Regions from separate parts of the Paraburkholderia sp. MM6662-R1 genome, predicted to be linked through region 1. Evidence: riboswitches for the same ligand, from Rfam matches in the RefSeq annotation. Region 1 holds a riboswitch; each other region holds the start of a gene.
The links. A riboswitch is a leader RNA that binds a small molecule or an ion and turns the genes downstream of it on or off. The one in region 1 is predicted to bind cobalamin.
Positions count from the first base shown of each region.

Region 2: it holds a riboswitch for cobalamin, as region 1 does, so the genes downstream of both, OKW39_RS36845 (CbtB domain-containing protein) here and OKW39_RS03830 (TonB-dependent receptor) in region 1, are expected to answer to the same signal.
Region 3: it holds a riboswitch for cobalamin, as region 1 does, so the genes downstream of both, cobW (cobalamin biosynthesis protein CobW) here and OKW39_RS03830 (TonB-dependent receptor) in region 1, are expected to answer to the same signal.

Region 1 covers NZ_JBNDLV010000001.1:790,507-792,706, forward strand. The annotation lists gene OKW39_RS03830 (TonB-dependent receptor) at 1-1,251, opposite strand, end outside; cobalamin riboswitch at 1,526-1,669, opposite strand; partial or broken gene OKW39_RS03835 (SET domain-containing protein-lysine N-methyltransferase) at 1,936-2,094, shown strand; gene OKW39_RS03840 (hypothetical protein) at 2,142-2,200, opposite strand, start outside.
Region 2 covers NZ_JBNDLV010000004.1:1,504,992-1,507,191, reverse strand. The annotation lists gene OKW39_RS36850 (CbtA family protein) at 115-855, opposite strand; gene OKW39_RS36845 (CbtB domain-containing protein) at 867-1,088, opposite strand; cobalamin riboswitch at 1,129-1,274, opposite strand; gene OKW39_RS36840 (histidine phosphatase family protein) at 1,362-1,982, shown strand; gene OKW39_RS36835 (hypothetical protein) at 1,996-2,200, opposite strand, start outside.
Region 3 covers NZ_JBNDLV010000004.1:2,648,900-2,651,099, forward strand. The annotation lists gene OKW39_RS42085 (hypothetical protein) at 1-182, opposite strand, end outside; cobalamin riboswitch at 835-1,111, shown strand; gene cobW (cobalamin biosynthesis protein CobW) at 1,314-2,200, shown strand, end outside.

The sequences.
Region 1 (2,200 bases):
CGACGAGCCGCCGTATGGTGAATTGCTTGTATCGACAAACGAGATCACATTGAAGTCCGCGCCGACGACCAGCCGGTTCTGATGGCCCCATGCACGCCCGTCGATCGTCGTGTCGAGCTGGTCGCCGATCTGCCGCTGATGATGGAGGATCTCGATGTAATCGCTGCGCAACACATCGCCATCCGGCTGCAGGGCGTAGCTCTCGCTATCGTGCCAGTGGCGGTTGGTCAGCAAATAATAGAGCTGGTTGCGCACCGTGATGCCAGGCATGGCGTGCCACTTCGCGTTCAGCCGCGTCCATTGGTCGTAATAGGAGATCGCGGAATCGGCGACGTTGTAGTTCTGGTAGCGGAACGCCGGATTGAGCGCACCGTCGAGCACCGGAATCCCGAAATAGCGCGCCGGCTTCTGGCGGCCGTAGTCGTAGTCGAGTGTGAATGACAAGGTCGGATCGACGTCGAGCCGCAATGCGCCGCCGAGCGCCGTGGTATGCGAATCGCCGCGCGGTACCCAGCCGTTCGAGCGGTCGTCGCTCACGTAAAAGCGGTATGACAGCATGGGCCCGAGCGCGCCCGTCGTATCGAGCGCCACGCGCTTCTCGCCATAGGCGCCCGCGCCGAGCTGGACCGTGGTCGCGTAGTCGCGCTGCGGCGCCTTCGGCACGACGTTGATCACGCCGCCGATGCCACCCTCACCGTAGAGCACCGACGCCGGACCGCGCAGCACCTCAATCCGGTCGACCGACCACGTATCGAACGGAAAGGTCACCGTGCCTGCGCCAGGATACATGCGCGTGCCGTCATAGAGCGTCGTGATCGACTCCGGCCCGCTGAAGCCGCGCACCGAGACCGACGTGCCGCCATTGCCGGGTGCCGCGTCGGTGGCAAAGCCGGCCGCACGCGTAATGGCCTCGTTGACCGTGGTGTCGCCGCGCACCTGAATCTGCTCACCGGTGAGCGTCTCGACGCTCGCCGGCGTATCGAGGCTCGACAGTCCAAGCCGGCTGCCGGTACGGATCGGCGTGCTCAGGTCCGGTGTATCCGTATGGCCCGATGCCTGGACCTTAACAGCCGGCAGCGTCTGTGCCGGCTCCTGCGCAGATTGCGTGCTGTCTGCCGCCGGGCCGCTGCCGTCATCAGCAAACGCGGACGACGAGCCGATCAGCCACGCGCAGCCGAGCATCCCTGCTGTGAGCTGACGGCTGCGGCGTCGCTGCGTTCGCGACGGCGAAAGGATCGAGATTTTCTTCATTGTCCTGCTCTCTTTTCTTTTTTCTCTGGCGCTACCGTATGCGGTGCGCCTGTTTGTTATGCGCTCGACACACGTGCCGATCCACCATGTCATCGACGCAGTGAAACGCCGCACGATTGCCGGAAACACGAACCAGGCATGCCGTACTGACCGGCGAAACTTACCGGGTCAACACAGACGACGGGAGAAAAAGAGGAAGCAACGGGCAGCCGATGCCCGGTGGACACTGACGATGCAGGTCATGGCGGTTCTCCTGGGGTTTCGCGCCCCATGACAGGTGAAGGAAGACAAGGCCCAGGTCTGACTCCCGGTTTCAGGAAACCGGTCACAGTGGCGCGACCGCGCTGGATTTGCACCAGCTTCCGGGCTTTGCGTGCGCAATTCTAATCGATCGCACACTCAATTCCCCCGCGCCCCGGCCTGGCTAGCGCATGCCTGCCCGTGCAGGCTGCCCGCTTCACGTCGGGGTCATCGCGCCAGCGGTCGGATCGCCCGCGATTCCGGCAGAACGATATCTAACCCGCATCGTAAACGCAACACAGTTGCGATAATTAGAAAAGGGAACGCTATACTTGAGTCTGCTTCACCGCATACATTCCTGCATTCATGCCCCGCCTGATCCAGATCCGACGCAGTCCCATCCATGGCAAGGGTGTCTTTGCCGTTGCCGACATTCCGCGCGGCATGCGCATCATCGAATACAGGGGGGCGCGCATTACCCACGCGGCAGCACGACGCCAGCATCCCGTCAACGCCGAAGACCCGTTCCACACCTTTCTGTTTGCGCTGGGTGACGGTGACGGCCGCTACTGCATTGATGCGGGCACCGGCGGGAACGCCGCCCGCTGGATCGATCATCGTTGCGCACCGAACTGCGAGGCGGTTGAAGACTACGACCGCCAGGGGATCCTGCGCGTGTACCTCCATGCCGCCGCAGTGAACGATGGAA
Region 2 (2,200 bases), on a different contig from region 1:
TTCGCAAGGCTGTGGATAACCACTCCACAACTGCGCCAAGTACTTGATGCAAAACCATTCTCGCGCGTTGCGCGCGAGAATGGCCGCTTGCGCGGCCGCGTGTCACCGTCACCATCAGGCGGACTTCATCGTCACCCGCGCATTCGTACGCATAAAAGCGCTGCGCTCGACCATCGCGCCAAACAGCAGCCCGATCGTCGTCCACATGACCACCTGCATGCTGATCGCCGCGACGCGGAACTTCCACAGCAGCACAGCCGGGAACGCGGCCGGCACTTCATTGATGACCGGCATCGACAGTTGCACGGCCGCGATGACCACGACGAACACGAGCCCCGCGACGATCGAACCGTTCCACGCACCCAGCTTCGCCGCCGCGCGACGCCGCACCTTCAGCGAAAACACCATCGTCGCGAGCGAAATCGCGATCATCAGAAAGAACAGGCCCGTGCGCGTGCCGATCGTCTCCGGATCACCGACCGACGGCGGATTGGCCGGATACTTGATATTCGGCACGATCACGAGCGTGATGAACGCGCCAAGCGCGAGCCACGCGGACAGCGCGCGCACGCTCAACGTCCCCGCGCGTCCATACGCATACGCAAACACCAGCGAGAACAGGCCGCCAAATGCCGCGCCATACGTGACCACGCCAGTCAGCAGGCCGAGGCCAGCCTGCGTCTGACGGCTCACGATTTCGGGCTCGGGCGCCTCGCCGCGCGCGGCGGCCGCTTTTTCTTCGAATGAAATGGCCTGATCGACCTGTGGTTCGCCGACGATTCGCGCGAACGCGAACGTGAGCAAGCCCGCGACGATGCCCGCGAGCATCCCGCGCACCAACAATTTACCTACCATGTCGAACTCCGTTAGTGGCAGGGAAAGCCGAGCAGATGGCGGCCGTCGTGCACGAACTCATGCACGTACATGCCGGGCACGAGCGACGTCGCGCCCTGTTCCGCACCAACGAAGTAAAGCGCGAGCAACAGCAGCAAGCCGCCGAACACGACCCACGGCAGCAGTTCGCGCAAAGGAATGGGAGTGGGCTGGGCCGCCGGTTGCGCGGCGCGATCAAGAACAGCTTCGGTCATGATGGACATCTCCTGGGGTGACGCGCCCCGAAAGTCGATTGCAGAGGAATGGTGCGAAGCTCGGGTCTGGCTTTCGGCTCTTGTGGATTGCAATGCCGATTACAGTGGCGCGACCGCGCCGGGCTCTCACCGGCTTCCGTGCTTCGCAGTGTCGGTATTCTACGCGCTAAACTGCGGCTTCCGTGACGGCGAGGGCTACCTCGCAACGCGCGCCGCGAGCCGCGAGGCGATGAAACCACGCAGGCAAGTACGAATGAGGCGCCAACGCAAAGAATGGATACGCGACTATTACTGGTGAGCCACGCGGCAACGGCCGCGCAGCGCGCGGGCCGCTTCCCTGACGACGATCCGCTCGACGCGCGCGGTCGCGCCGAAGTCGAAGCGGCGCGACCGCGTCTCGCGCTTCCCGCCCACGGCGCGGTGTTCACCAGCCCCGCCGCCAGCGCGCGCGAAACGGCCGCCGCGCTCGGTCTGAGCGCCACGCCTGCCGACGCATTGGTGGATATCGACTATGGCAAATGGCGCGGCCAGCGCCTCGCGGCCATTGCCGACGCAACGCCCCGCGAACTCGCCGCCTGGACACGCGAGCCCGACACCGCGCCGCCCGGCGGCGAATCGTTCGGTCAACTCGTGCAGCGGGTTGGAGAGTGGCTCGACGCGCAGCAGGCAGACGTGCGTTCATGCAATGCCGTCAACGAAGCAAGCTTCGCGGCCTCTGCGCAAGGTCGAACCATCGTCGCCATCACCCACGCGACTCTACTGCGAGCGGCAATCGTGCACGCCCTCGGCGCATCGCCAACCGTGTTCTGTCGCATCGAGATCGCGCCGCTGTCGGTCGTCGAATTACGCCACTCGCGACGCGGCTGGTCGTGGCGCCCGGCCGCCACCGCCTGAACGGCACCGCCGCTTACCTGCCCGACACCACAAGCCGCAACCGGTTGGACCCCTCGGGCGTCAGCGTGATTTCGGTGCGTCGATCCTTCGCGCCGAGATAAAAGTGCTGACGTCCCGGCGAATTCTGATCGTGCGTTGCATCGGGCAGGCACGACGCGACGTCTGCCGCGACGGCTTCCAATGCATCCGCGTTCGAGCCCGCCGCCTGATGCGGCGTC
Region 3 (2,200 bases), on a different contig from region 1:
AAGGTCGTCTCCTCGCCTTGGTTGAGAGTCACAACTTCGACGTTCTTCGCCGCGCAGGTAACGGACGTCAGTTCCGCGCCGAAGCGCAGCAACCGGTCCTTGTCCAAGATAACTGGCCGCCTAACCCGCCAGTCGATGACCGTGTCGGGCAAACGCCTGATTTTCTTTTCGAGAGAGTTCATGCCTGAGCCGAGATCTGCGACGAACTGGAACGTCCCGTCCCGCCTTGCCCGCGCACAGTAGAGTTCGAGCACCGGCTGGCTTGCATATGCGGGCCTAGGCGAGGTGCGGCCGCAGACGCGCCAGATTGTATCGCCGTCGCCCCATGGCGTGCGTTTCTCCGGAATGAGATGGCTTCGCGTTCCCAAAGCCGCAGCGTCTGAGTCGCAACGCCCAAAGACTCCGCGGCTTGGATGATGTTTACCATCGTTCGTGACATGCGGAAATAGTGCATGAACGAACAAAGATGCGCAACTGGTGCATCAACAGTCATACCTAGCGGATTCCAGTGGCCGGCGGACCCCACACGCCGCATGCCGCACCGCCTCCGTGTCTGGCCGCTATCCGGGCTGGCGGCCTAACGCGCTTCGCCTTCCCGTCGCTGCTTTGCGGATTCGCGGAAAAGTGGCATCAAAAAACGCATGCGCGGCACGGCGGAATCGAAGACAGAATCGCGCGCCACAGGTCGCTTACCGTTGCGGGGACAGCACAGGTTGAACGCGCCACGCGGGCATCAAACGCGCGCATACGATAGCACATGGCGCCTTGCCGGATAAGCCTTGGCGGCGCTTTCCGGCAAGGCGCGTTCCTTGACTGCGCAAGGCCGCGGGCCTACACTCGCACGCACTTTGGGTGCTCGCGTGCGCGTTCGTGCGCATGCAGTTAAACGGGAAACAGGGAGCCATCTGCTCTGGAGCGGCTAACCTGTGCTGTCCCCGCAACGGTAAGCGAACAGCGGTTCCGGCTTGATAGCTGGACGCCGCGGTGCCGGCTTCGATGTCCGCGCGCAAGCTCGCGTGGACATTTCACCACTGGACGAGAAGCCACTCGGCCGGGAAGGGGAAGCGGCGCTTTCGCCAGCCCGGATACCGGCCCAAATAAGCAGAACGACCGCCGCGGGGATGCGGCGGCGCGTTCATGACCTCAGTTCCGCTTTCTGTATTTCCGTTGTCGCGGCAATGCCGTCGTTCGTCCCCGTGTCTGGTGATCGCTGGTACTGCTGCGCGTGCTTCATTCGCTCCATTCGCCAGCCGACGCGGACCCACGCGCGGACTTTCCGGCATACCGATCAACGCCAAGGGATGGACCTCACGATGCAAACTCAATTGCGCAAGATCCCCGTCACGATCGTCACGGGCTTTCTCGGCAGCGGCAAAACCACGCTGCTGCGGCACATTCTTCAGCATGCGGGCGGCAAGCGCATCGCGGTGATCGTCAACGAGTTCGGCGAGCTCGGCATCGACGGCGAAATCCTCAGGGGCTGCGGCATCGGTTGCGATGAAAACGGCGTCGAGACTGAAGGACAATTGTATGAACTCGCGAACGGTTGTTTGTGCTGCACCGTGCAGGAAGAATTTTTCCCGGTGATGGAAAAGCTCGCGGAGCGCCGCGATGAACTCGATCACGTGCTGATCGAAACGTCGGGGCTCGCCTTGCCGAAGCCGCTTGTGCAGGCGTTCAACTGGCCGCAGATCCGCAACGGCTTCACGGTCGACGCGGTGGTGACGGTGGTGGACGGCCCGGCCGCCGCGAGCGGCCAGTTCGCCGATAACCCGCTCGCCGTCGATGCGCAGCGCAAGGCCGATCCGAATCTCGATCACGAGTCGCCGCTGCATGAACTGTTCGAAGACCAGTTGTCGGCGGCCGACCTGGTGATTCTGAACAAGACCGATCTGATCGACGACGCGCGGCAGCACGAGGTCGAAGCCGCGATCCGCGCGGAGATTCCGCCGCAGGTGAAGATCGTGCGCGCTCAGCAGGGGCGGCTAGACCTGCATACGCTGCTGGGCCTCGAAGCGGCGTCGGAAGAGACGATCCACCTGCGTCATGACCACCACGGTTCCACCGACGACCCCGATCATCACCACGATGAATTCGATTCGGTCGTCGTGCAGGCATCGGTACCGTCGCGCGACGCGGCGCTCGCCGCCTTGCAGGCGCTCGTCGAAACCCACACGATTTACCGTGTCAAAGGCTTCGC